2 regions of the Nocardioides daphniae genome follow, and region 2 is predicted to be linked to the other one. Evidence: predicted binding sites of a transcription regulator. Region 2 holds the regulator's gene; the other holds the start of a gene.
The links. The regulator HrcA, encoded in region 2, represses chaperone genes, less so after heat shock. The targets are predictions, from matches to a motif close to TTGGCACTCGNNNNNNNCGAGTGCCAA.
Positions count from the first base shown of each region.

Region 1: groL (chaperonin GroEL) is a predicted target of HrcA. The motif match lies at 12,290-12,316, and genes of this name have one in related genera.

Region 1 is NZ_CP038462.1:2,875,669-2,889,875, forward strand. Features, by position in the region: gene narJ (nitrate reductase molybdenum cofactor assembly chaperone) at 1-366, opposite strand, end outside; gene narH (nitrate reductase subunit beta) at 363-2,027, opposite strand; partial or broken gene E2C04_RS14150 (nitrate reductase subunit alpha) at 2,045-5,732, opposite strand; gene E2C04_RS14155 (MFS transporter) at 5,945-7,288, shown strand; gene E2C04_RS14160 (MFS transporter) at 7,285-8,679, shown strand; gene E2C04_RS14165 (NAD(P)/FAD-dependent oxidoreductase) at 8,695-9,927, opposite strand; gene E2C04_RS14170 (hypothetical protein) at 9,937-10,386, opposite strand; gene groL (chaperonin GroEL) at 10,505-12,130, opposite strand; gene E2C04_RS14180 (TadE/TadG family type IV pilus assembly protein) at 12,394-13,980, opposite strand; gene E2C04_RS14185 (TadE family protein) at 13,977-14,207, opposite strand, start outside.
Region 2 is NZ_CP038462.1:2,361,948-2,376,154, forward strand. Features, by position in the region: gene leuA (2-isopropylmalate synthase) at 1-622, opposite strand, end outside; gene E2C04_RS11560 (flavodoxin family protein) at 805-1,338, shown strand; gene E2C04_RS11565 (septum formation family protein) at 1,335-2,153, shown strand; gene era (GTPase Era) at 2,172-3,107, opposite strand; gene E2C04_RS11575 (siderophore-interacting protein) at 3,104-3,886, opposite strand; gene E2C04_RS11580 (cytidine/deoxycytidylate deaminase family protein) at 3,896-4,243, opposite strand; gene E2C04_RS22050 (transporter associated domain-containing protein) at 4,240-4,710, opposite strand; gene E2C04_RS22055 (CBS domain-containing protein) at 4,631-4,984, opposite strand; gene E2C04_RS22060 (CNNM domain-containing protein) at 4,981-5,253, opposite strand; partial or broken gene E2C04_RS22065 (hypothetical protein) at 5,387-5,551, opposite strand; gene ybeY (rRNA maturation RNase YbeY) at 5,579-6,037, opposite strand; gene E2C04_RS11595 (PhoH family protein) at 6,034-7,074, opposite strand; gene E2C04_RS11600 (histidine triad nucleotide-binding protein) at 7,174-7,527, opposite strand; gene E2C04_RS11605 (Gmad2 immunoglobulin-like domain-containing protein) at 7,623-8,555, shown strand; gene E2C04_RS11610 (16S rRNA (uracil(1498)-N(3))-methyltransferase) at 8,671-9,414, opposite strand; partial or broken gene dnaJ (molecular chaperone DnaJ) at 9,422-10,605, opposite strand; gene hrcA (heat-inducible transcriptional repressor HrcA) at 10,654-11,679, opposite strand; gene E2C04_RS11625 (MBL fold metallo-hydrolase) at 11,815-12,678, shown strand; gene E2C04_RS11630 (DUF3097 domain-containing protein) at 12,776-13,630, shown strand; gene E2C04_RS11635 (DUF4870 domain-containing protein) at 13,656-14,207, shown strand, end outside.

The DNA of each region.
Region 1 (14,207 bases), 510 kb from region 2:
GACGTGGTCGGGCAGCTCGTCCTCGTCGGGGTCGAACTCGACGCCGGCGGCGCGGTAGGCCTCCTTGAACTCGACCAGCGCCAGCCCGCGGCGGCGGGTGTCACCGTGCGAGAAGTAGGTGAGGTAGGGCGAGCACTTGCGGGTCAGGTCGAACGCCTTGACGTAGTCGACCTGCAGCTCGCGCAGGTCGTGCGTACGCAGGTGGTCGATCACCGGCTGCAGGTGCGGGTCGTCGGGCACCAGGGCCTCCAGCCCGTCGAGGGCGGCCAGGAGCCGCTCGTCGGGGTAGTCGAGCAGGGCCGCGCAGACCGCCCACACCGGGCGCACGTCCCGCTGCGTCCCGCGACGCGTACGTCGTGACCTCACCGCGCACCTCCCGACTTCGGCGGGAAGAGTCCCTCGGGGACTCCCCGGCCGTCCCAGTTGAGCAGGTTGACCCGCCCCGCCTCCGCGCCGCCGCCGGCCAGCTCGTCGCTGGTGTCGGAACCCTGCCGTTCCTTGAGCATCTGGAGGTTCTCCGCGGCGACCGGGTTGAGCCGGCCCGAGCCCTCACCGAAGAGGCTCTGCTGCTGGCCCCCGCCGTACTCCGAGACGGGGCAGTCGGTCGCCAGCTCCTCCAGCGCGTGGGCCTGCTCGGCGTGGGCGGTGGGGATGACGTAGCGCTCGGAGTACTTGGCGATCGCCAGCAGCCGGAACATCTCGTACATCGTCTCGCCGTCCATCCCCACGGAGGCGGGGATCGACTCGTCGGGGTCGCGCCCCAGGTTGATGTCGCGCATGTAGGAGCGCATCGCTGCGAGCTTGCGCAGCACGTCGTTGACCGGCGTGACGTCGCCGGCGGTGAAGAGGTTCGCCAGGTACTCGACCGGGATGCGCAGGGTGTCGATGGCCGCGAAGAGGTTCTCCGCGTCCTCAGCGTCGTGGCCGGTCTCCTTGATCACGTCGACGACCGGTGAGAGCGGCGGGATGTACCAGACCATCGGCATCGTGCGGTACTCCGGGTGCAGCGGCAGGGCCACCTCGTAGCGCGAGATCAGCGCCCAGATCGGGGAGCGTCGCGCGGCCTCCATCCAGTCACCGGGGATCCCGGCCTCCTCCGCCGCGGCCTGCACCTGCGGGTCGAACGGGTCGAGGAAGCACTCCCGCTGCGCCCGGTAGAGGTCCTGGTCGTCCTCCACCGAGGCGGCCTCGAGCACCTTGTCGGCGTCGTAGAGCACGAGCCCGATGTAGCGCAGCCGACCGACGCAGGTCTCCGAGCAGACGGTCGGGATGCCGACCTCCACGCGGGGGTAGCAGAAGGTGCACTTCTCGGCCTTGCCGGTCTTGTGGTTGAAGTAGACCTTCTTGTAGGGGCAGCCCGAGACGCACATGCGCCAGCCGCGGCAGCGGTCCTGGTCGACCAGGACGATGCCGTCCTCGCTGCGCTTGTAGATCGCGCCGCTGGGGCAGGAGGCCGCGCAGGACGGGTTGAGGCAGTGCTCGCAGATCCGGGGCAGGTAGAACATGAAGGTCTGCTCGAACTCGAGCTTCACCTTGTCCTCGATGCCCTTGAGCATCTCGTCCTTCACCGCGTGCTTCGTGGAGCCGGCGAGGTCGTCGTCCCAGTTGGCCGACCACTCGATGTTCATCGTCTTCCCGCTGAGCAGGGAGACCGGGCGGGCGACCGGGAAGGTCTTCGACGCAGGCGAGCGCAGCAGCGTCTCGTAGTCGTAGGTCCAGGGCTCGTAGTAGTCCTGGATGGAGGGCAGCTTGGGGTTGGAGAAGATCGTGACCAGCTTCTTCATCCGGCCGCCGGCCTTGAGCTTGAGCCGCCCCTTGGGGGTGCGGACCCAGCCGCCCTTCCACTCCTCCTGGTCCTCGTAGGTCCGCGGGTAGCCGAGGCCCGGCCGCGTCTCGACGTTGTTGAACCAGACGTACTCGGTGCCGCTGCGGTTGGTCCACGCCTGCTTGCAGGTGACCGAGCAGGTGTGGCAGCCGATGCACTTGTCGAGGTTCATCACCATGGCCATCTGAGCCATCACGCGCATGTCGTCGCCCCTGTCCCTCAGTACTCCACCGGCGTGCGCCGCTTGCGGATCGTGGTGACCTCGTCGCGGTTGTTGCCGATCGGACCGATGTAGTTGAAGAAGTAGGCCAGCTGCGCGTAGCCGCCGACGATGTGGTTGGGCTTGAGCAGGATCCGGGTGAGGCTGTTGTGGATGCCCCCGCGCTTGCCGTCGCGCTCGGTGAGCGGCACGTCGATCAGCCGGTCCTGCGCGTGGTGCATGTAGACGGTGCCCTCGGGCATCCGGTGGCTGACGATCGCGCGGGCCGCCACGACGCCGTTGCGGTTGACCATCTCCACCCAGTCGTTGTCCTCGATGCCGACCTTGGCCGCGTCGCGGTCGGACATCCACACCGACTGCCCGCCGCGGGAGAGCGAGAGCATGAAGAGGTTGTCCTGGTACTCCGAGTGGATCGACCACTTGTTGTGCGGGTCAGGTAGCGCACCACCACGCCGAGCTCGTCGGTCGTGCCGAGCGTCGGCTCGCCGAAGAGGTGCGACATGTCCAGGGGTGGGCGGTAGACCGGCAGCATCTCGCGCGTCCCGAGGAACCAGTCGTGGTCGACGTAGAACTGCTGGCGCCCGGTCAGCGTGTGGAACGGCTTGCCGCGCTCGATGTTGATCGTGAACGGGCTGTAGCGCCGGCCGCCGCTCTCCGAGCCGGACCACTCCGGCGAGGTGATCACCGGCACCGGCGCCACCTGGGTGTCGGCGAAGGTGATCTGCTTGCCCTCGTGCTCGGCGGCCAGGTCGGCCAGCTCCATCCCCGTGCGCTTCTCCAGGAACTTGAACCCCTGGGTGGCCAGGTGGCCGTTGGAGACCCCGGCCAGGTGCAGCATCGCGTCGGCCATCTGCACGTCGGTCTCGACCTTCGGCTGCCCGTCGCCGGCGCCGCCGCGCACCACGCCGTTGCGCTTGCGCAGGATCTCGACCTCACGTCGTACGTCGTAGGCGACGCCCTTGGTGAGCATGCCGACCTTCTCCAGCAGCGGCCCGATCGACGTCATCTTCTCGAAGATCGCGGCGTAGTCGCGCTCGGCGACCGCGATCACCGGCATCGTGCGGCCCGGCACCGGGTCGCACTCCCCCATCCGCCAGGTCCTTGACCACGCCGTGCTCGGTGGCCATCGCCTCCGGGGTGTCGTGCCACAGCGGCTTGGCGACGACGTCCTTGCGGGTGCCGAGGTGGGTCGCGGCGAGCTCGGAGAAGCGCTTCGCGATCACCTTCCAGGTGTCCCAGCCGACTTGGCTGCCACGGCGGGGCGATCGCCGGGTTGAAGGAGTGCACGAAGGGGTGCATGTCGGTGGTCGACAGGTCGTGCTTCTCGTACCAGGTCGCGGCCGGCAGGACGACGTCGCTGAAGATCGTGCTCGAGGTCATCCGGAAGTCGATCGTGGTGAGCAGGTCGAGCTTGCCCTCCGGCGCCTCGTCGGCCCAGCGCACCGAGGTCGGACGGTGCTCCGGCCCGGCCTCGGCGGCGGTCGCCGAGCTGTCGGTGCCGAGCAGGTGGCGCAGGAAGTACTCGTTGCCCTTCGCCGAGCTGCCCAGCAGGTTGGAGCGCCACAGCGACAGGATCCGGGGGTGGTTCTCCTCGGCCTCAGGGTCCTCGACCGCGAACCGGAGCCGGCCCTCCTTCAGCTCGTTCGCGACGTACGCCGGGACCTCCATGCCGGCAGCCTCGGCGTCGTCGGCGAGCGTCAGGGAGCTGCGGTCGAAGGTGGGATAGCTGGGCGTCCAGCCGAGCCGCACCGACTGCGCGAGCAGGTCCATCACGGTCTTCCCGGCGAAGTAGCCGGTGCCGGAGTCGAGGTCGTCGGCGGAGAAGGTGTCGTAGCGATACTGGGACGTGTTCACGTACCAGTACGCGGTCTGGTTCATGTGGCGCGGCGGGCGCTGCCAGTCCAGCGCGAAGGCCATGTGCTGGAAGCCCATGATCGGGCGGATCTTCTCCTGCCCGACGTAGTGCGCCCAGCCGCCGCCGTTGCGGCCCTGCGTGCCGGTGATCGTGGTGAGCAGCAGGATCGTCCGGTAGAGCTGGTCGGAGTGGTACCAGTGGTTGACGCCGGCTCCGAGCAGGATCATCCCGCGGCCCTCGGTGTCGATCGCGTTGCGCGCCCACTCCCGCGCCAGCCGGGTGACCTGCTCGGCCGGGACGCCGGTGTGCTGCTGCTGCCACGCCGGGGTGGCGGGCACCGAGGGGTCCTCGTACGACGCGGGCCACTGTCCCGGCAGCCCGTCGCGGGCGACGCCGTACTGGGCGAGGAGCAGGTCGAGGACGGTGGTGACCAGCCGGTCGCCCACCTGCACCGCAGGCACGCCCCGGCGCTCGTGCGCGACGCGGCCGTCAGGTGCGTCGAAGCGGGGCAGCTCGACCTCGTACGCCCGTGCCCCGGCCAGCCCGTGGAGGGTGAGCAACGGGTCGATGTCGCCGAGGTCGAGGTTCCACTGGCCCTCCCCCTCGGCGCCGAAGCGGTGGCCGATCGAGCCGCGAGGGATCCGCACCTGACCCGCGGCGTCGATCACCGCGGGCTTCCACATCGCGTTCTCCTGGCCACCCTCGGGGTGGTCGACGTCGCCGGCGACCAGGAACTTGCCCGGCCGGACCGCACCGTCCTCCCCCACCTCGAGGGAGACGAGGTGGGGGAGGTCGGTGAAGCGCTTGTTGTAGTCGACGAAGAACGGCACCTGGGAGTCGACGAAGAACTCCTTGAGGATGACGTGGCCCATCGCCATCGCCATCGCCCCGTCGGTGCCGGGCGCCGGGCTCACCCACTCGTCGGCGAACTTCACGTTCTCCGCGTAGTCGGGCGCCACCGCGATCACCTTCTGGCCGCGGTAGCGCGCCTCGGTCATCCAGTGCGCGTCGGGGGTGCGGGTCATCGGGACGTTGGAGCCCCACATGATCAGGTAGCCGGCGTCCCACCAGTCGCCCGACTCGGGCACGTCGGTCTGGTCGCCGAACATCTGCGGCGAGGCGTTGGGCAGGTCGGCGTACCAGTCGTAGAACGACAGCATCGGTGCGCCGATGAGCTCCAGGAAGCGGGCACCCGAGGCGTAGGAGACCGGCGACATCGCGGGGATCGGCGAGAAGCCGGCGATCCGGTCGGGCCCCCACCGCTTGACCGTGTAGACGTGGGCGGCGGCCACGATCTCGGTGACCTCCTCCCAGGTCGCCCGGACCAGGCCGCCCTTGCCGCGGGCCGCCTTGTAGCGCTTCGCCTTCTCCGGGTCCTGGACGATCGAGCCCCAGGCGACCACCGGGTCGCCGTACTGGGCCAGCGCCTCGCGGAACATGTCGAGCAGCACGCCACGGACGTACGGGTGGCGCACCCGCGTCGGGCTGTAGGTGTACCAGGAGAACGCGGCACCTCGGGGGCAGCCGCGGGGCTCGTACTCCGGGCGGTCGGCGCCGGCGCTGGGGTAGTCGGTCTGCTGCGCCTCCCAGGTGATGATCCCGTCCTTGACGTAGACCTTCCACGAGCAAGAGCCGGTGCAGTTGACGCCGTGGGTGGAGCGGACCACCTTGTCGTGGGCCCACCGGTCGCGGTAGAACGCGTCGCCCTCGCGGCCGCCGGTGGTGGTGATCGTGCGGCGGTCGTCGCTCACCTCGCTGCGGGTGAAGAACCGACGGGTGCCGACCAGGGCGTCGCTCAGCCCGCCGTCGAAACCAAGCTTCGCGTCGCTCACAGGTCTTTCCCTTTCGCCGCCGTACGCCGTCGATCGAGGCTGTGTCGCAGGTCACTATTCCCCCAGGTTCGGTACACCGCAAGGGTTGACACGGCAGCGCAAGTTGTCTTGTGTGGACCGCGACAGACCGACGGATCCGGACGCCAACGGCGTCCACTTCGAGACGTGCGCCCCACGTGACGCGCGAGCAAAGGCTTCCTCCAGGAGAGCCCATGACGGCTGCGCCCCCTGCCCCCTCCCCCGCGTCGACCAGGCCGGGCCGCCACCGCGTGCTCTGGCTCTCGACCATCGCCTTCACGCTGATGTTCGCGGTGTGGCTGATGTTCGGCATCCTCGGCAACCCGATCCGCGAGGAGTTCGGCCTCAGCGAGGTCCAGCTGTCGTGGATCGTCGCGGCGGCCGCGCTCAACGGCTCGTTGTGGCGCCTGCCCACCGGGATGATCGCCGACCGCGTGGGCGGTCGGGTGGTGCTCACCGCCCTCCTGGTCGCGACGGCGGTCCCCACCTTCCTGGTCTCCCGCGCCGACTCCTACGCCACCCTGCTGGTGCTGGCCTTCCTGATCGGCTTCGCCGGCAACGGATTCTCCGCCGGCATCTCGTGGAACTCGGCCTGGCAGCCTCGCGAGTCGCAGGGCTTCGCCCTGGGCCTCTTCGGCGCCGGCAACGTCGGCGCCTCGGTCACCAAGTTCATCGGGCCCCCGCTGATCACCGGGACGGCCGGAGCCACCTACTTCGGGATCATCGACGGCGGCTGGCGCCTCGTCCCGGTGGTCTACGCCGTGCTGCTGCTGGTGATGGCGGCGGTCGTCTGGTTCGGGACCCCGCGCCACGACCTGAAGCCCGGCACCGGGGCCCCGCTCGACCAGCAGCTGGCACCGTTGCGGCAGATGCGGGTCTGGCGCTTCAGCCTCTACTACGTCGCGGTCTTCGGGGCGTACGTCGCGCTGGCGGCCTGGCTGCCGCTCTACTACATGGACAACTTCGACGTGTCGCTGCAGACGGCGGCGCTGCTCACGGCGACCTACATCTTCCCGGCCTCGTTGCTGCGTCCCTTCGGCGGCATGGTCGCCGACCGGTTCGGGGCTCGGCGGGCGATGTACTGGACCTTCGGGGTCATGCTGGTGACCACCGGCATCCTGATGATGCCCAACGGCCACATCACCGTCGTGCACCCCGACGGCACCCAGACCGACCACCTCGCCTACGAGCTGGGCCTGGTGCCGTTCGTGCTCCTGGTCTTCGTGCTGGGGTGCGCGATGGGCGTGGGCAAGGCCGCGGTCTTCAAGCACATCCCGGAGTACTTCCCCGACAACGTCGGCCCGGTCGGCGGCCTGGTCGGCATGCTCGGCGGCCTCGGCGGCTTCGTGCTGCCGCTCCTCTTCGCCTACACGAAGGAGTGGTCGGGCTTCCCCTCCAGCACCTTCGTCGTCCTCTTCGTGCTCACCGTCGTCTGCGCGCTGTGGATGCACTGGACGGTCGTCCACATGCTCCACCGCGAGTCGCCCGAGCTCGCGCACCACCTCGACCACCCCACGCCTGAGGAGGCACCGGCATGAGCAAGTCGACGAGCCAGAGCTCCGGAGAGTGGCTGCAGTCCTGGGACCCGGAGAACGAGGCGACCTGGGACAAGCCGCTCGCCTGGCGCACCCTGTGGGTCACCACGTTCGCCCTCTTCCTCGCCTTCGCCGCGTGGTTCCTGCCCAGCGCGCTGATCCCCAAGCTCAACCCGCTGGGCTACTCCTTCACGACCTCCGAGCTCTACTGGATGGCGGCCATGCCCGGCCTGTCGGCCGGACTCTTCCGGCTGGTGTGGATGGTGCTCCCGCCCATCATGGGGACCCGCAAGATGGTCGCCCTCACCTCGCTGCTCCTGGTCTTCTCGACCCTCGGGTGGGGCGTGCGCGTGCAGGAGCCCACCGCCCCCTACTGGGAGCTGATGGTGCTGGCCTTCCTCGCCGGCGTCGGCGGCGGCGCGTTCTCGGGCTTCATGCCGAGCACGTCGTACTTCTTCCCGAGGTCGAAGCAGGGCACCGCACTCGGCCTGCAGGCCGGCATCGGCAACTTCGGCGTCTCCGCGGTGCAGCTGCTCACGCCCTACCTGATCGGCTTCTCGTGGCTGGCCTTCTTCGGGAGCTCCCAGACCATCTCGATGCCGGGCAAGGAGGCGCAGGAGGTCTGGTACCAGAACGCGGCCTTCATCTGGATCCCGCTGATGGTGATCGCCGCGATCCTGGCGTGGACGATGCTGAAGTCGGTGCCGATCAAGGCCAACATCCGCCAGCAGTTCGACATCTTCGGCAACGTCGACACCTGGCTGATGACGCTGCTCTACATCATGACCTTCGGCACCTTCGCCGGGCTGGCGGCGCAGTTCGGCCTGCTGATGGCTGACCTCTACGGCATCTCCAACCCCGACATCGTCTCCGGGACCGGCGGCGAGGCGACCGTCCTGGTCGACGGGTACGCAGTGCCCGACGTCGTGAAGTACGTCTTCCTGGGCCCGTTGGTCGGGGCCGGCGCCCGCGTGCTCTTCGCTCCCCTCACCGACCGCACCGGCGGGGCTGTCTGGACCCTGGTGTCCGGGATCGGCCTGATCGTCTCGATCGCCTTCACGATCCCCGCGCTCACCCCCGACACCACCTCGGCCGCCACCCTGGAGAGCGGCTTCAACCAGTTCCTGTGGGGGATGCTGGCGATCTTCCTCTTCTCCGGCATCGGCAACGCCTCGACCTTCAAGCAGATGCCGATGATCTTCGAGAAGCGGCAGGCCGGTGGCGTGATCGGGTGGACGGCGGCGATCGCGGCGTTCGGACCGTTCTTCTTCGGCATCGGCGTCACGACGCTGGGCCCGGTCGGCTTCTACGCCATCGGCATCGCGTGGGCCGTGATGTGCGTGGTGATCACCTGGGTGCGCTACGCCCGCAAGGGTGCCCCGAAGCCGAGCTGACGCCCGGCGGCGAGCTCAGCGCAGCGGGTCGAAGGGGGCCAGCTCGCGGGGCGACGTCCCGGTGACGATCGACTCGGCGAGCAGGCGCCCGGTGACCGGTCCCAGCGTGATGCCCCACATCCCGTGGCCGCCGGCGACGTGCACGCGCTCCGACCTCGTACGCCCGACCAGCGGCAGCCCGTCGGGCGTGCAGGGCCGCGACCCCACCCACTCGTCCCGGCGGCGGTCGAGGTCGGCACCGCGCAGGAACGGCCGCGCGGCCTCCACGATGGCGGTGATGCGGCGGGTGTCGAGGCCGGCGTCGGCCGGGCGGAACTCCATCATCCCGGCCACCCGCAGCCGGTCACCCGCGGGCGTGCAGGCCACCCGCTGGGCGGGCAGGTAGACCGGGCCGTGCGGCACCGACTCGACCGGCACCGTGAACGAGTAGCCACGTCCGGCCTGCACGGGCAGGCGTACGCCGAAGGGTCGCGCGAGCACGTTGAGCCAGGCGCCGGTCGCCACCACCGCTGCGTCGTAGGACTCGCCCGCCACCACCACGCCCGAGCCGGTGTCGGTGATCGCACCGACGCGCAGTCCGGCGACGATCCGTCCGCCGCGCTCCTCCACCGAGGCGCCCAGGGCGAGCAGGTAGGAGTTGGGGGTGACGTAGCGCTGTCCGTGGAGCCGCAGCGCCACGCCCACCTCGTCGGAGAGCGACGGCTCGATCGCGCGGGCCTCGTCGCCGGTGAGCACGTCGTACTCCAGCGGCTGGCCGCTGGCGCGGATGTGCTCGATCTCCTCCAGCAGGGTCGACCGCTCCTCGGCCGTGCGGTAGGCGGCGATGAACGACTCCGCCTCGTGCGTGGGCGCCTCGACGCCGCCCGCGGCGAGCAGGTCGAAGGCGTCCAGGGCCAGCGAGTTCACCGGGACCAACGCTCCCATCGCGCGGCGCCAGCGCGGCATCGTCGAGTTGCGGGCGAAGCGGACCAGGAACTCGAGCAGCCGCCGGTCGGCCGTCAGCGGCACGTAGACCGGCGAGCTCGGGCTGACCACCGCCCGGATGCCGTAGCGCAGCACCGCCGGCTCCGGCAGCGGGGTGGCAAGCCCGGGCGTCAACCAGCCGGCGTTGCCCCACGACGACCCGGCCGCCACACCGGTCCGGTCAAGGACCGTGACCCGGACGCCGTGCTCCTGCAGGAACCAGGCGGTGGAGAGGCCGACCATGCCGGCTCCGACGACGACGACGTGCTGGGGTGCGTAAGGCATGCCACAGCATCACCTGTGATCGGCTTCTGCGCCACCCTTCGCGTCGGACTTCGCGTCAGGCTCCGCCTCGGACTCCTCGGTGGCCCGCGGGGCGCTGGTCGACCAGGTGGCGAGCGCCGCGACCACGCCGAACCAGAGCCGCGGGTGCCGCACACCCTTGCCGCGCAGCCACCCCTCGAGACGGCGGTCGGCGGCCATTCCGAGCACGCTGGCTCCGGTGACCGTGGCGCCGACCAGCGCACCGGCCGCGGCCCGCTGGCCCGGGGAGGCCGACTCGCCGATCGCGAGGGCACCTCCGGCCACCCCTGCCAGGCCAGTGAGGGCGTGCACCGCGTTCAGTGGGCGGCCCTGGAGCCGGCGCGGGGAGACGAAGACCGTGAAGAGACCGGTGGCGGCGGCCTGGACGAGGCGGGACTCGGTGGACTCGAGGTCCCGTACGCGGGTGAGGAGGTCGCTCATGGCGCCAAAGGTAACCGGGGTGCCGAAAAGCGAGGACCCCGCCGCACTCGCGTGCGACGGGGTCCTGCTGTGACCGGAGCGGTTCCCGGTCAGGGATGCATCAGAAGCTGGGCTCCGATCAGAAGTCCATGCCACCCATGCCACCGGTCGGGTCGCCCATCGGGGCGGCCTTCTCCGGCTTGTCGGCCACGACGGCCTCGGTGGTCAGGAACAGCGCTGCGATGGAGGCGGCGTTCTGCAGGGCCGAGCGGGTCACCTTGGCGGGGTCGATGATGCCGTTGGCGATCATGTCGACGTACTCACCGGTGGCCGCGTTGAGGCCGTGGCCGGCCTCCAGGTTGCGGACCTTCTCCGCCACGACGCCACCCTCGAGACCGGCGTTGATCGCGATCTGCTTGAGCGGGGCCTCGGTCGCCACGCGGACGATGTTGGCACCGGTGGCCTCGTCACCGTCGAGCTTGAGGTTGTCGAAGGCGACGGCAGCAGCCTGCACCAGCGCGACGCCACCACCGGCGACGATGCCCTCCTCGACGGCAGCCTTCGCGTTGCGGACGGCGTCCTCGATGCGGTGCTTGCGCTCCTTGAGCTCGACCTCGGTGGCCGCGCCGACCTTGATGACGGCCACGCCGCCGGCCAGCTTGGCGAGGCGCTCCTGGAGCTTCTCGCGGTCGTAGTCGGAGTCGGACTTGTCGATCTCGGCGCGGATCTGGTTGACGCGGCCCTCGATCTGGCCGGCGTCGCCAGCGCCCTCGACGATGGTCGTCTCGTCCTTGGTGATGACGACCTTGCGGGCCTGGCCCAGCAGCTCGAGACCAGCGGTCTCCAGCTTGAGGCCGACCTCCTCGGAGATGACCTGGCCACCGGTGAGGATCGCGATGTCCTGCAGCATGGCCTTGCGGCGGTCACCGAAGCCCGGGGCCTTGACGGCGACGGACTTGAAGGTGCCACGGATCTTGTTGACGACCAGGGTCGACAGGGCCTCGCCGTCGACGTCCTCGGCGATGATGACCAGCGGCTTGCCGGACTGCATGACCTTCTCGAGGAGGGGCAGCAGGTCCTTGACGTTGGAGATCTTGGAGTTGGCGATGAGGACGTAGGGGTCCTCCAGCACGGTCTCCATGCGCTCGGGGTCGGTGACGAAGTAGGCCGAGATGTAGCCCTTGTCGAAGCGCATGCCCTCGGTGAGCTCGAGGTCGAGGCCGAAGGTGTTCGACTCCTCGACGGTGATCACACCCTCCTTGCCGACCTTGTCCATCGCCTCGGCGATGATCTCGCCGACGGTGGTGTCAGCGGCCGAGATCGAGGCGGTGGAGGCGATCTGCTCCTTCGTCTCGACGTCCTTGGCCATGGAGAGCAGCTCGTCGGAGACGGCGGCGACCGCAGCCTCGATGCCGCGCTTCAGACCCATCGGGTTGGCGCCGGCGGCGACGTTGCGAAGACCCTCGCGCACCATGGCCTGGGCCAGGACGGTGGCGGTGGTGGTGCCGTCACCCGCGACGTCGTCGGTCTTCTTGGCGACCTCCTTGACGAGCTCGGCACCGATCTTCTCGTACGGGTCCTCGAGCTCGATCTCCTTGGCGATGGAGACGCCGTCGTTGGTGATCGTGGGGGCGCCCCACTTCTTCTCGAGGACGACGTTGCGACCCTTGGGACCGAGCGTGACCTTGACCGCGTCGGCGAGCGTGTTCATTCCGCGCTCGAGGCCGCGGCGGGCCTCCTCGTTGAAAGCAATCAGCTTAGGCATGACTCCTGCGATTCCTTTTCGGAGTTCGTGGTTGTCGCGCCGGCGGGCTGCCCGCGACGGACGACCCCGGACGTACGACGGACCCTTCCCGCCGCAGTCGGTGCCTCAGCGTCACCGGTGCGCGTTGTCACTCTCGTGGCGAGAGTGCCAATGCCAGTTTTAGCACTCGACCCAAGCGAGTGCAAACGCCTCGTACGCGGCGACGGCGCCGCCCCGGAGTGGGGCGACGCCGTCGACGAGTCGTGCGTGGGTGACGAGCGCGCTCAGGCGGGCATCTTCATGAGCTTGATGCCCTTGCTGAGCGAGCCGAAGGCGGAGCGGAAGATCGTCTCCAGCTCCGAGCCGCTGGCGGCGCAGAAGAAGTAGTCGCCGTCGGCGTTCTCCTGGGTGCGCTTGACCGGGTCGCTGCAGTCGGAGGCGGTGGACGGGTTGCCGTCGGGGGCCTTGGACGCCACCCGTGCGAGCACGTCGCGCAGCCGGGAGGTGCTCGTGTTGCCCGAGATGCAGCGGCCGGTGCTGGTGTTGCTCACGGCGGCGCCGAAGCCGATGGTGATGATCAGGACGTCCTTGGCCTTGACCTCGTCGGCCATCTTCTCCAGGTTGTTGCAGCCCTGCTGACCGTAGGTCGCGTTGCGGCCCGCGCCGAAGTCCGTGGAGTTGGAGAGGCGGTAGTAGCCGTTGGTCAACACCTCGTCGGGCGAGCCGTCGGTCTCGAAGATGATGACCTTCTTCGGCGCCGGGCCGGGACGGGCCGGCAGCGACGAAAGGTTGTTGGGCGTGTTGCCGAGCAGGTAGCGGGCACCACCCTTGAGCGCCGACGCCAGGTGCGTGCCGTAGTTGCCGCTCTTGGCGCCCGGCATGCACTTCACCGACTTGACCAGCGGGTCGGTGGCCACGATGGTACCGCTGGGCCCGGTCAGGTAGCCGTTGGAGAACGGCGACGCGATCCAGCTGCCCGAGGTCGGCGAGTTGGTGGTCTCCAGCTTGGGCGTGTTGTCGGTGTTCCACAGGGGGCTGTAGGGCCAGCTGCTGCTGGTCTGCTGCTGGACGCCGGACTCCGCGCTCGTGCAGACCTCCGTGCTGAGCTTGTTCATCCGCCGCGGGTCGCTCTTGTGGATCGTGCCGAGCGCGACGTACTGGAGCTCCGGGTTCATCACGGTCAGCGAGCTCTCGATGGCGGCCTTCATCTGCTCACGGTCACCGTCGACCATCGAGGGCGTGCGGTCGGCCATCACCAAGATGTCGAGCGGGTTGGGCACGTCGTTGCCGCACGTGCCCTTGCAGGCGATCGAGACCACCGCCCCGGTGTTGCCCTCGTCGTAGCCGATGGCTGGCGCGAAGGCGTAGGGCACGACCTTGGAGTCGGCGACGCGCACGGTGTTGCACTTCACCGCACCACCCGTGCTGGCCGTGCGGGACGGGTCGCAGGGGATGAAGCAGACGAACTCGTCGCACTTCGTGCCCACGTAGGGCCGCGTGCCGTGCGGGTTGCACGTGGTCGGGATCTGGGTGTACTGCGGGGCCTTGGTCGCACCCGTGGAGGCGATGACGCACCACAGGTCGGTGGTCACGCTGGTGTTGATGTCGTTGGCGCGCGCCATGTCGCCGACGATCGTCTGGATGTCGCCCTGCTGCTCGGGCAACGCGTAGGCGCCGGCGTGCGCCGCGGCGTCCAGCGTGTCCTTGAGCTGCTGGCGAGCCGAGACCTGGCTGGCGATGTCGACGGAGATGGCGGCCAGCGCGATGAGCAGGACCAGGACCATCGAGAAGAGGATCGCGTAGGCGCCCTTCTCGTCACGGCGGCCCGCCACGCGGGCGGCGAAGCGGGAGAGCACGTTCCTCGTCGTCATTCGATTCTCATCTCTGCCTGGCGGGTGAGGTCGAAGCCGCCCGGGAAGAAGATCCCGACCGGCGTCAGCATCTTGTGCTGGTAGGCGATCTTCACGACCGCGGTGTCGCCGCTGAGCCGGTTGGCGTCGTAGGCGCCGCACGACGTGTTGGCCGGCGGGCGCTTGCAGGAGACGGTCACCGTCACCGCTCCGACCGAACGGGTCGCGTTGGTGGCCACCGCCACCAC
Region 2 (14,207 bases):
AGACGCTCAGCGCGAAGTCGGTGTCGGACTGGGTGAAGATCTCCGGGCTGTACTGGTAGCCGAAGTCCTCGGTGCCCACGATGCCGCCCAGGTGCTGCTCGGCGTACTTCATCACCAGCTCGGTGCCGCGCACCGCGATCTGGGTGCACTCGGTCGGGGTGACGCCGAAGACGACGCGCTGGAAGAGCGGCGCGGTGGCGTTGTACAGGTGGATGGTGGCGCGCGGGGCACCGGCCAGCGACTCGGCGGTGCGCTCGATCAGGTCCTCGCGAGCCTGCGTCAGCACCGAGATCTGGACGTCGTCGGGGATCCGGTCGCCCTCGATCAACTGGCGCACGAAGTCGAAGTCGGTCTGGCTGGCGCTGGGGAAGCCGACCTCGATCTCCTTGTAGCCCATGGAGACCAGCAGGTCGAACATCTTCAGCTTGCGGGCCGGCGTCATCGGGTCGATCAGCGCCTGGTTGCCGTCACGCAGGTCGGTGGAGAGCCAGCGCGGCGCCTTGGTGATCTTCTGCGACGGCCAGGTGCGGTCGGGCACGGTCACCGGCTCGAACGCCCGGTAGCGGCCGAACGGCATGGGGCTCGGCTTCTGCTGGTTGGCGGCGTTGCTCAGGTTGGTCATGGTCTTCCTCGTCTTGTGGTCGAACGGGCGACCGGCGCGCAGCATGCACTCCGCAACGAGGGGGCCGGGGGTTTCAGGCCTCGTTGCGGCAGCGAAGAAGAAGGGCGAATCGCATCATGACCCGGCCATGCTAACTCCGAGTGGGCGCGGATGGCGATCCGGGGCTCTCGTAGGCTCGCCCCATGGAGTCCAACCCGCCCCGACTGCTGGTGGTGCACCACTCGCCGACGGCGAGCTCGCGTGCGCTCACCGACGCCGCGCTCACCGGCACCCGCCTTCCCGAGCTCGCGGAGCTGGGGCCGCTCGAGGTCGTTGTCCGTGAGGCGCTCGAGGCCACCGCCGACGACGTACGCGGGGCAAACGGGCTGCTGCTCGGCACCCCGGCCAACTTCGGCTACATGAGCGGGGCGCTCAAGCACTTCTTCGACTCGACGTTCCTGCACCTCGGCGGGGCACTGGGAAGTGACGGCCAGGGCAGTGAAGGCCAGGGCGACGGCGCCGCAGCCACCGGCGCCAAGCTCCCGTACGCACTGTGGGTGCACGGCCGCTACGACACGGTCGGCGCGACCCGCTCGGTGGAGTCGATCGCCCAGGCACTGCCGTGGCGCCGGGTGCTGCCCCCGCTGGAGCTGCTCGGCGACGTCGACGACGACGCGCGGGCGGCCGCCACCGAGCTCGGCGCCACCGTCGCCGCCATGACGCTGGAGTCACGATGAGGAGCCTCGCCGCCCTGGCCACCGTGCTCCTGCTGGTGCTGACCGGGTGCAGCGGCGGTGACGACGACTCGTCGGCCCCGTCGCCCTCGGCCTCCACCGCCAGCGAGACGGCCGAGCCACCCAAGCCGCCGCGGCGCCCCCAGGTGGGCGACTGCTACCGGCTGAGCTTCGACGAGGCGTTGGCCCCCACCGCCCCCACGAAGCGGGTGCGCTGCGGCCGCAAGCCCACCGCCATCACGTTCCACGTCGGCAAGGTCGAGCGCAACCGTGCCGGGCGTCCACGCCCGGTCGACTCCGTGCGCGTGCAGCGCCAGGTCGCCCGAGCCTGCCCGGAGCGGCTCGCCGGCTTCCTCGGGGCCACCCCCGAGCAGCTGCGCCGCAGCCTGGTGCGCGCGATCTGGTTCACCCCCACGCTCGAGCAGGCCGACGCCGGTGCGGACTGGTTCCGGTGCGACGTCGTGGCCGCCGGCCCGGGGCGTACGTTCATGGTGCTGCCCCGGAAGATGGCCGGGGCCTTCGGCGACGACGGGTTGCGGGAGAAGTTCTCCCTCTGCGCGACGGGCGAGCCCGGGACGAAGTCGTTCACCCGCGTGACGTGCTCGGCGCCGCACGCGTGGCGTGCGGTCTCCACCGTCGACATCGCCGGTGACGGCTACCCCGGCAAGGACGCGATCGCCGCCGCCATGGACGACCCCTGCAGCGACGCCGCCACCGACGCCGCGAGCAACCCGCTCGACGTGCGCTGGTCGCAGGAGGGCCCCACCCGGGCGCAGTGGCGGGCCGGCCAGCGCTACGGGATCTGCTGGGTGCCCTGACCCGCGCCCGTCATCGGCTCAGAAGCCCAGCTTGCGCAGCTGACGCGGGTCGCGCTGCCAGTCCTTGGCGATCTTGATGTGCAGGTCGAGGTAGACCGGCGTGCCGAGCAGCGCCTCGATCTGCTGCCGAGCCGCCTTGCCGACCTCGCGCAGCCGGGCGCCCTTGTGGCCGATCATGATCCCCTTCTGTGAGTCACGCTCGACGTAGAGGCTGGCGTAGATGTCGAGGAGCGGCTTGGACTCGTCGCGGCCCTCGCGCAGCCCCATCTCCTCGACGGTGACGGCGATGGAGTGGGGCAGCTCGTCGCGCACGCCCTCGAGCGCGGCCTCACGGATCAGCTCGGCGACCAGGATCTCCTCCGGGGCGTCGGTGAGGTCGCCGTCCGGGTAGAGCGGCGGGCCCTCGGGCAGCTGCTCGACCAGCAGGTCGGCGAGCAGGTCGATCTGGTCGCCGGAGACCGACGACACCGGGATGACCTGCGCCCACTCGGTGTTGGTGGCCCGGCCGAGCTCGGTGATCGCCAGCAGGTGCTCGGCGATCTGCTCGGGGGTGGCCAGGTCGGTCTTGGTGGCGACCGCGATCTTCGTGGTGCGCTTGACCTTGGCCAGCTCGTTGACGATGAAGGTGTCTCCGGGGCCGATCTTCTCGTTGGCCGGGAAGCAGACGGCGACGACGTCGACCTCGGCCCAGGTGGTCATCACCAGGTCGTTGAGGCGCTCGCCGAGCAGGGTGCGCGGGCGGTGCAGGGGGGTGTCGACGAGGATGAGCTGGGCGTCGTCACGGTGGACGATGCCGCGCACGACCGTACGTGTGGTCTGCGGCTTGTTGGAGGTGATCACGACCTTCGAGCCCACCAGCGCGTTGGTGAGGGTCGACTTGCCGGCGTTGGGTCGGCCCACGAAGGAGACGAATCCGCTCCGGTGGGCGGGGGTGGTCTCGTGGTCGTCGTTCATGCCTGTTCCCTTGCCTCGGTCGCCGCGTCGTAGTCGGCCCAGATCTGCTGGTCGCTCTTGCCGGCCGCCTTGCCCGCCCGGTGGATCGGTGCGGGGTCGACGGCGCGCGGCTGCCGCGCGGCGGTGCTGCGCCAGTAGCCCATCACGTCGTAGGCCGAGGTGGGCAAACGGCGCTCACGCATCAGGTGCTTGCGGATGGCCCGCATCTGCGCCGACTCCCCCGCCATCCAGAAGTAGCCCTCGCCCTCCGGCCAGTCGATCGCCTCGACGGCGGCTGCGAGGGCGGAGGTCTCGTGGTGCGGCACGTCGAGCCAGGTCACGTCCGACTCGGGCGGCAGGTAGGACGCGACGTCGGAGGGCACCTCGGCCCAGATCCGGGTGGGCACGTCGACCGCCTCGCGGATCCTCGCCATCGCCGGCAGGGCGGTGAGGTCGCCGACCAGCAGCAGCCACGCCGCGTCGTCGGGCATCGCGAAGGAGCCCTTGGGCTCGGTGACCGTGACGACGTCGCCGACGCAGTCACCGGCCGCCCACTCCGTCACCAGGCCGGTCTCGTGGACCACGACGTCGAGCACCAGCTCCGCGCCGTCCCACGACCGGACGGTGTAGTAGCGCGACTGGAACTGGCCGGGCACCACGAGCCCCACCCACTCGTCGGCGATCCCGGTGCTGCGGAACTCCGCCAGGCCAGGTCCGCCGAGGACGAGGCGCACGAAGTGGTCGCTGAGCTGGGTGCGCCGCAGGACCTCGGCGCTGAACTGCTGGGCTCGGGTACTCACGTGCTCAGGTTAGTTGGTCCCCGACCAGGTGAGGGTGCCGCGAGGGTCGCCCAGGTGCACCTGCACCCCGGCCCCGGCGAAGTCGCGCACCACGGCGGCCTCCGCGTCGGTCAGCCCGGCGCCGTCGGAGAGGCGTACGACCGCCTCCAGGCCCGTCGAGCCGGACGCGATCGCCATCGCCACGCAGACCTGCACCGCGCCCAGCTGCAGCGAGGGAAGGTCGACCGAGGCCGCGGCGTACGTCCGTCCGTCGCGGTCGCGGACGGCTGCCCCCTCGGCTGCCCCCACCCGGGCTCGGGTGGCGCGCGCCAGCGTCACCAGCTTGGCGTCCTCGGCGGAGAGCTGCTGCTCGGTCATTCCTCGTCCTCCTCGACGTCGTCCGACGCCTTGTCGTCGTCGCCGGCCACCTCGACCGGACTCACCAGGACCGTGCCGATGCGGTTGCGCCGACCGGTCCCCTCCTCTGCCTCGAACCGCAGGCCGTGGACCTGCACGACGGCACCGGGCAACGGCACCCGGCCGAGGTGCTTGGCCAGCAGGCCACCGACGGTGTCGACCTCGTCGTCGATCACCGAGATGCCGAAGAGCTCCACGAGGTCGTCGACGGAGTAGCGCGCCGAGACCCGCGTGCCGCCCTCGACGACCTCGGCCTCGTGCCGCGCCACGTCGTACTCGTCGGTGATCTCCCCGACGATCTCCTCGAGCACGTCCTCGATGGTGACCAGGCCGGTCGTGCCGCCGTACTCATCGACGACCAGCGCCAGGTGCTCGCGGCGGGCCTGCATCTCGGCCAGCAGGGCGTCGGCGGGCACGGTGTCGGGCACGAAGTGGGCGTCCCGCATGACCTCGTCGACCCGCATCGTGGTCTCGAATCTCCGGGTCGTCGAAGTCACGGCGTACGACGTCCTTGAAGTAGGCCACGCCCACCACGTCGTCGAGGTTCTCGCCGACCACCGGGATGCGGGAGTAGCCCGAGCGCAGGAAGAGGCTGGTGGCCTGGCGCAGGTTCTTGTGCCGCTCGATCCAGACCATGTCGGGCCGCGGCACCATCACCTCGCGGCAGATCGTGTCGCCGAGCTCGAAGACGGAGTGGATCATCCTCCGCTCCCCCTCCTCTCGATCACGTGGGAGGCCTCGGCCAGGTCGACCAGCTCCCGCAGCTCGGTCTCGGAGGCGAAGGGGCCGCGACGGAAGCCGCGGCCGGGCGTGATCGCGTTGCCCAGCAGGATCAGGAACTGCGGCAGCGGTCCGAGGACCCTGGTCACCGCCACGACCGGCCCCGCCGCGGCGAGCGCCACGGTCGCGTCGTGCTGGCGCCCCAGGGTGCGCGGGGCGACACCCACCAGGACGAAGGAGACGACCGTCATGGCACCGGCGCTGGTCAGCGCGGCGGTCCACCACCGACCGTGGACGAGGTCGTGGACCCACAGGGCGACCGACCACCGCGGCGACCTCGCAGGCGATGCGCAGGAGCAGGATCGTGCTGAGGTAGCGGGCCGGCTCGTCGAGGATCGTGCCGAGCGCCCTGGCTCCGGCCCGTCGCTCGTCGGCCAGGTCGGCCGCCCGGGCCCGGGAGAACTGGCCGAGGGCGCTGTCGGCCGCCGAGAGCAGGCTCGCGAGCAGCACGAGCACGACCACCGTGACCAGCAGGGAGACCCCGCTCACGTGGCGCTCCTCAGCTCTCGCAGGGTGTCACTCGGACGGCCGGGCGCGCCACTGCGCGAGCAGCTGGTCCTGGAGGCCGAACATCTCCTTGTGCTCCTCGGGCTCGGCGTGGTCGTAGCCCAAGAGGTGCAGGATGCCGTGGACGGTGAGGAGCTCGATCTCGGCGAGGGTGCCGTGGCCGGCCGTCTCGCCCTGGCGCTCGGCGACCACGGGGCAGAGCACCAGGTCGCCGAGCACGCCCTCCTCGGGCTCCTCGTTGACCAGGCCGGGCCGCAGCTCGTCCATCGGGAAGGCCAGCACGTCGGTGGGGCCCTCTTTCTCCATCCAGTGTTCGTTGAGCTCGGCGATGGTCTCCTCGTCGACGGCCTTGATGCAGAGCTCGGCCTGCGGGTGGACGCGCATGGCGTCCATCACGAAACGGCTCAGGGCCGAGAGGTGCTGCACGTCCAGGTCGTACCCGGACTCGTCGAGGACCTCGATGCTCACGGACGGCTCTCCTTCTTGCTGCTCCTGCTGGGGGCGGACGAGCCCTCGCGACGGCTGGCCGCGATCTCGCTCCGGGCGTCGAACTCGTCGTACGCGGCGACGATCTTGCCGACCAGGCGGTGGCGCACGACGTCACCGCTGGTCAGGCGGTTGAAGACGACGTCCTCGACGCCGGTGAGGATCAGCTCGACGACCTTGAGGCCCGACTTCACGCCGCCCGGGAGGTCGACCTGGGTGACGTCACCGGTGACCACGATCTTGGAGCCGAAGCCCAGTCGGGTGAGGAACATCTTCATCTGCTCGGGCGAGGTGTTCTGCGCCTCGTCGAGGATGATGAACGCGTCGTTGAGGGTGCGTCCGCGCATGTACGCCAGTGGTGCCACCTCGATGGTCCCGGCGGCGAGCAGCTTCGGGATCGTCTCGGGGTCGATCATGTCGTGCAGCGCGTCGTACAGGGGGCGCAGGTAGGGGTCGATCTTCTCGCTGAGCGTGCCGGGCAGGAAGCCCAGGCGCTCGCCCGCCTCCACCGCGGGACGGGTCAGGATGATCCGGCTCACCTGCTTGTTCTGCAGGGCCTGGACCGCCTTGGCCATCGCCAGGTAGGTCTTGCCCGTGCCGGCCGGGCCGATCCCGAAGGTGATCGTGTGCTGGTCGATCGAGTCGACGTAGCGCTTCTGGTTGAGCGTCTTCGGACGGATCGTGCGGCCCCGGTTGGACAGGATGTTGTGGCTCAGCACCTCCGAGGGGCTCTCGGGGGCGGCGGTGCGCAGCATGCCGATGATCCGCTCGACGGTCTCGCGGGTGATCCCCTGGCCGGTGCGGATGATGGTGACGACCTCGTCCAGCAGCTTCTCCGCGAGCGCGACCTCCTGCGGCTCACCGTGGAAGGTGATCCGGTTGCCGCGGACGTGGATCTCGGCCTCGAAGGCATCCTCGATCAGCGACAGGAACTCGTCACCGGGGCCGAGCACGCTGACCATGTTGACGCTGGGCGGGACGACCACCGTGTGCTTGGTGAGGAGGGGTGACTCAGACATGGATGCTTTCAGCGTCGGCAGCGGGATCTTCCCCATGCTACGGGAGCGGCGTCACGCCGCCCACCGAGAATCGGGGCGACGCCGTGACCGGGGCTCGGCTCAGCCGGGCGGCCAGGTGAAGGGGCGCCCACCCAGCACGTGGAGGTGGGTGTGGAAGACCGTCTGGCCGGCGCCCGCGCCGGTGTTGAACACCAGCCGGTAGTCGTCGCCGACCCCGTCGGCGCGGGCCACCTCGGCAGCAGCGCTGACCAGGTCGGCCACGGTGGCCGGCTCGGCTGCCGCCAGCGCGGCCGCGTCGGCGTGGTGCGACCGCGGCACGACCAGCACGTGGGTGGGCGCCTGGGGCGAGACGTCACGGAAGGCCACGGTCGACGGCGACTCGTGGACGACGGTGGCCGGGATCTCGCCCGCCACGATCTTGCAGAAGAGGCAGTCGGCGTCGGGAGTGCTCATGGCCCCACCCTAGGACGGGCGATGATGCGTGGATCACAGGGCTGGCCTGACCCGAACGCCCACGCAATCAGGGGGTGGTGATTACCGTTGGGTACATGAGCACCTTGTCCAGCCTGCGCCACCGCCGGCGCGCGATCGCCGCTGCCCTGGCCGTCGCGACACTGACCCTGGCCGGTTGTGGCACCGAGCAGTCCACCACCTCCGGGGAGACCACCGAGTCCACCCCCGACGCCACCCCGTCCCCCTCCGACGACTCGTCCGAGGCGCCCGCGCCGATCACCGTGGCGGTCCCGCTGTACTACGCCGGCGACGCCGGGGGCCAGGTCCGCCTGTTCCGCGAGTTCCAGCAGGTCGAGGGCCAGGCCCTCACCGAGGCAGCCCGGCTGGTCGACGGCGGCGAGCCGCTCGACCCCGACTACCGGACCCTGTGGCCCGGCGGCGCCGTGAAGCGCGCCGCCGTGACCGGCAACCTGATCACGGTCACCCTCAAGGGTGACGCGTTCACCGAGCGCCCCGACGGCATGCCCGAGGCCGAGGCCAGGCTGGCGATCCAGCAGATGGTGATGACCCTCCAGGGCGTCGAGCAGAGCAACGCCCCGGTGAAGTTCGTCCGCCCGCAGCCGGAGTCCACCGACGGCACCGAGTCCGACCCGCTCCCGACCACCCTCTTCGGCGTGGACGTGACCGAGCCGGTCAAGCGGGCCAAGTGGATCAACACGATGTCGATGCTCAACGTGACCGTCCCGGCGCAGGGCTCTGCCGTCACCGGCGACGAGCTGGTCGTCGAGGGCGTCGCGAGCTCCTACGAGGCCAACGTGCCGTGGGAGATCCGTCAGGGCGACACCGTCGTCCTCGAGGGCTTCGCCACCGCCGACGGCTGGATGGACCGCCTCTACCCGTGGGACATCACCATCAACATCTCCCAGCTCGAGCCCGGCGAGTACACGTTCGTCGCCCGGACCTCCGACCCCTCCGAGGGTGAGGGCCGTGGACCGACCGAGGACTCCAAGGACTTCGTGGTCAACTGACCGACCCCGCCCTGCCGCCGCCCTGACGCCACGCTGACTGCGTGGCCCTGACGTACGAGGCCCCGCCGACCAGCCGGTCGGCGGGGCCTCGTCCCGTCCGGCGGGCACCCAGCGGTCAGGTGCTCCAGCGCCGGGTCCGCGAGAGCAGGGCGCCGACGGCGACCACGCCCGCGGTGGAGGTACGCAGCACCTCGCGCCCCAGGCGTACGGTCACGGCCCCCGCCGCGGCGAAGGCCTCCAGCTCCTCAGGGGCCACGCCTCCCTCGGGACCCACGACGACGAGGACCTCGCCCCGCTCCGGCAGCTCGACGGCCGACAACGCCGACATCGCGTCCTCGTGCAGCACCAGCGCGACGTCGGCCGCCTCGATCCGGGCCACGACGTCGCTCGTGCTCGACAGCGCAGTCACCTCCGGGTGCCAGACCCGTCGCGCCTGCTTGGCCGCCTCGCGCGCGGTGGAGGACCACTTGGCGTGGGACTTCGCGGCCCGCTCACCACGCCACACGGCGACGGAGCGGGAGGCTGCCCACGGGACCACCACGTCGACGCCCACCTCGGTGAGCACCTCGACCGCGAGCTCCCCGCGGTCGCCCTTGGGCAGCGCCTGGACCACGGTGACCCGCGGCTCGGGGCGAGGAGCGTCGTCGAGCTCCTCGACGACGAGGTCGAAGGCACGCTTGGCGGTGCTGGAGACAGGCCCGGTGACGGACCGGCCGGAGCCGTCGGTCAGCACGACACGCTCCCCGACCGCGAGGCGCCGCACCGCCACGGCGTGGTGCGCCTCGTCACCGGTGACCGCGACGGTGGCGCCGACCGTCACGCCTGCCAGGTCGTCGACCACGTGCACGGGGAGCGTCATGGCCTGCTCAGTGGTTGCCGAAGGCGTCGCGGAGACGCCCGAAGACCGACTTCTGGCTGGAGCGCATGGTGCCCTCGGCGCCTCCTCGCCGCGCAGGGTGGCGAGCTCGCGGAGCAGCTCCTCCTGGCGCGCGTCGAGCTTCGTGGGCGTCTCCACGACGACGGTGGCGATCAGGTCGCCGCGGCCACCACGCAGGCCCGGGACGCCCTTGCCGCGGAGCACCTGCTCGGTGCCCGACTGGGTCCCGGGACGGACCTCCAGGTCGTAGGTGGTCTCGCGCTCGGCCTTCTCCTCGCCGTCGTCGGAGCCGTCGATGTCGGCCTCGAGCAGGGGCAGGGTGAGCGTCGTGCCGAGGGCGGCCGCGGTCATCGGCACGGAGACCGTGCAGTGCAGGTCGTTGCCGTTGCGGACGAAGGTGGGGTGCTGTGCGACCCGGATCTCGACGTAGAGGTCACCGGCGGGGCCACCACCGGGGCCGACCTCGCCCTGCTCGGTGAGCTGGACCCGGGTGCCGTCGTCGACGCCGCCGGGGATCTTGACGTTCAGGGTGCGGCGCGAGCGGACCCGGCCGTCGCCGGAGCACTCACGGCAGGGGTCCGGGATGATCGATCCGTAGCCGCGGCAGGCGGCGCAGGGACGCAGCGTACGGATCTCGCCGAGGAAGGAGCGCTGGACCTGCGCGACCTCGCCGGCACCGTGGCAGGTGCCGCAGGTGACGGGCTCGGTGCCCTCGGCGGTGCCGGCGCCGTGGCACAGGCTGCAGGTGACGGCGGTGTCGACCTTGATCTCACGGGTGACGCCGAAGGCGGCCTCGGCCAGCTCGATCTCGAGCGCGATGAGCGCGTCCTGTCCGCGGCGGGTGCGCGGACGCGGGCCACGCCCACCACCGGCACCACCGGGCGCCGCTCCGCCGAAGAAGGCGTCCATGATGTCGGTGAACGAGAAGCCGGCCCCCTGGCCGAAGCCCCCACCCTGGCTGAACGGGTCGCCGCCACGGTCGTAGTGCGCGCGCTTCTGCGGGTCGGACAGGACCTCGTACGCCGAGGAGACGTGCTTGAACTTCTCCTGGGCCTCGGGGTCGGGGTTGACGTCCGGGTGCAGCTGGCGGGCGAGCTTGCGATACGCCTTCTTGATCTGGTCCGCGTCAGCGTCGCGGGAGACACCGAGAAGTTCGTACAGGTCCTGGCTCAACGTCGTTCCTCGTACTGGTTGATCGATGGGTGGGTCGTTGGACGGGCGTCAGGCCTCGTCGAGGATGCGCGAGACGTAGCGGGCCACGGCCCGCACGCTCGCCATGGTGCTCGGGTAGTCCATCCGGGTGGGGCCGACGACGCCGAGGGTGGCCAGGGCGTCGTTGCCGGGGCCGTAGCCGGACGAGACCACGCTCGTCGCGGCGAACTGGCTGAAGGGTCCCTCGGTGCCGATCCGCACGGTCAGCTCTCCGTCGGCGCTGGCCTCGCCGAGCAGCTTGAGCAGGACGACGTGCTCCTCCATCGCCTCGAGCAGCGGGCGCACGGAGGTCTCGAACTGGTCGCCGTGGCGGGCCAGGTGCGCGGCACCCGAGACGGCGACCCGCTCCCCGCGACGGTGGTCGGACATCGCCTCGACCAGCACCTCGGTGACGGCGGTGATGAGGGCGCCGTCGGCGGCCGGCACCTGCCCGGGCAGCTCGCCCAGCGCGGTGCAGGCGTCGGCGATGCGCTGCCCGGCGGCGACGCGGTTGACCCGGGTACGCAGCTCCGCGAGGCGGTCGTCGTCGAGCAGGCTCTCGCCGGTCTCGACGATGCGCTGCTCCACCCGGCCGTTGGAGAGGATCAGCACGACCAGCAGCCGGGTCGTCGACAGCGCCACGAACTCGACGTGGCGCACGGTGCTCCGCGACAGCGTCGGGTACTGCACGACGGCGACCTGCTGGGTCAGCTGCGACAGGGTGCGCACCGAGCGCTGGACGACGTCGTCGAGGTCGACCGCGCCGTCGAGGAAGGTGGCGATGGCCCGCTTCTCGGCGGCGCTCATCGGCTTGAGGGTGGCGAGCCGGTCGACGAAGAGGCGGTAGCCCTTGTCCGTGGGCACGCGTCCGGCGCTGGTGTGGGGCTGGTGGATGTAGCCCTCGTCCTCCAGCGCCGCCATGTCGTTGCGCACGGTCGCCGGCGAGACCCCGAGCCCGTGCCGCTCGACCAGGGCCTTGGAGCCGACGGGCTCCTCGGTGGCCACGTAGTCCTCGACGATGGCTCGCAGGACGGCGAGCTTGCGTTCCTGGGACATGCCGGCTGCTCCTGTTCCTCGTCGACGCGGTGGGTCCTCACGTCCGACGAGGCGGTCTGGCACTCACGTCGGACGAGTGCCAAGCCTACCCGCCGGTCCCCACCGATGCCGAGCGCGCGCGGCTAGGCTCCGCGCATGGACTCCCCCTTCGTCGAGGTCGCCGACCGCGTGTGGGTCTCGCGCCGCCCGTGGCTCGACGCCAACGTCACCGCCATCGGGGGTGACGACGGCCTCCTGCTCGTCGACACGCACGGCTCGCGCAGCGCGGGTGAGGACGTGGCCGCCGGCGTACGAGGCCTGGGTGCCGGCCCCCTCCTGGGCGTCGTCAACACCCACTGGCACTTCGACCACACCTTCGGCAACGGCGCGGTGCTGGCCGCGCTCGGACCTGTGCCGGTGCACGCCCACGAGACCGCCCTGGCGGAGTTCACCGCGTTCGCGGCCGAGGCGCGGACGACCCGGGCGGTGGCCGGCCACCCCGAGAGCGAGGGGTACCACGAGGAGGTCGCCGCGACCGAGCTGCACGCACCGGACCACACCTTCGCCTCGGTGCGGGTCCTCGACCTGGGCGGACGCCTGGTCGAGCTGGTCCACCCCGGGCGCGGCCACACCGGGGGCGACGTCGTCGTCAACGTGGCCGACGCCGACGTGCTCGTCGCCGGCGACCTGGTGGAGCAGTCCGGCGCCCCGTGCTACGGGGAGGACTCCTGGCCGCTGGAGTGGCCGCTGGCCCTCGACACGGTGCTGGGGATGCTGCGTCCCTCCGCCGTCGTGGTGCCCGGGCACGGGGCGCCGGTCGACCGGGAGTTCGTGCAGGACCAGCGCGCGGCGGTGGGCATCGTCGCCGAGACGATCCGCGACCTCGCGGCTCGTGGCGTACGCCAGTCCGACGCCCTCGCCGCAGCCCAGTGGCCCTACCTGCCCGAGGGACTCGTCCACGCCGTGGCCCGGGGCTACGAGCACCTCCCCCGGAGCCAGAAGCGCCTGCCGCTGATCTGAGGCGCCGCCGGCGGATCAACGGCGGATCAACGGCGGATCGGCGGCACGCCGCCGACGCTGCCGACGGCTGTCGGCGCTCGCGCCTAGCGTTGGACCCGTGCCTTCCCCCACCGATCGTTACGGCTCCGACGTCCTCTCCGGCGACTGGCGCGCCCCCGTGCGCGGCCGCGCCACCGAGACACCCGTGCAGATGGGCATGGTCGTCGAGGAGGTGACGACCGAGTGGTGCGGCGAGGTGGTCGGCATCGACCGCGACCTGCGCACCGTCACCCTCGAGGACCGTCGCTACAAGCGGCGGACCTTCCCCATGGGACCGGGCTACCTGGTCGAGGGCAAGCCGGTCATTCTGACGCCGCCGGTGCAGGTGGCTGCTCCGAAGAAGGCGACCCGTACCGCCTCGGGCTCGGTGGCCGTGCACGACGCGAAGGCCCGCGTGGCGCGGCAGAGCCGGATCTTCGTCGAGGGTCGCCACGACGCCGAGCTGGTGGAGAAGGTCTGGGGTGACGACCTGCGCATCGAGGGCGTCGTCGTCGAGTTCCTCGGCGGTGTCGACGACCTGGCCGACCACCTCAAGGAGTTCCGGCCCGGCCCCGGTCGGCGCGTCGGGGTGCTGGTCGACCACCTCGTGCCCGGGTCCAAGGAGAGCCGGATCGCGCAGGCGATCATGCGCTCCGAGGTGGGCAAGCACGTGCTGATCGTGGGCCACCCCTTCATCGACGTCTGGCAGGCGGTCAAGCCAGAGCGCCTGGGCTTCGAGAAGTGGCCGTCCGTGCCCCGCCACATCGACTGGAAGAAGGGCACCTGCCAGCAGCTGGGGTGGCCGCACCGCGACCAGGCGGACATCGCCAGGGCGTGGAAGCACATCCTCGGCGGCGTGCGTGGCTTCCAGGATCTCGACCCCGCCCTGCTCGGTAGGGTGGAGGAGTTGATCGACTTCGTCACTGCCGAGTGACGGGCCCCGAGCTCCAGGAGGAGTCATGAGCAACCCCGAGCAGCCGACCGAGGGGCCCGATCCGACGCAGCCGTCGGGCACGCAGCCCCCTGCCACGCCCCCGGGCCAGCCCCAGTACGGTCAGCCTCCGTACGGCCAGCCTCCCCACGGTGGCCCGCAGGGCGAGCCCCCGTACCCGCCCCAGGGACATCCGGGACAGCCGCAGTACGGCCAGCCTCCGCAGGGCCAGCCGCCGTACGGGCAGCCCCAGTACGGGCAGCCCCAGTACGGGCAGCCGCAGTACGGCCAGCCCTCCTACGGCCAGCCCCAGGCGCCCCAGTTCGGGGCAGCCCTGTCGGGTCCGATGAACCCGACCCAGGAGCGCTTCCTCGCCTCCGCCTCCCACTGGGGCGCGCTGATCGCAGGCATCTTCACCTCCGGCTCGCTGGCCTGGCTGGTGCCGCTCGCGGTCCTCATGCTCAAGGGCAAGGAGTCGCCGGTCGTCCGTCGTCAGGCGGTCGAGTCGCTGAACTTCCAGATCTCGATGCTGATCTACGGCGCCATCGTCCTGGTGCTCGCCCTGGTCACGCTCGGCGTC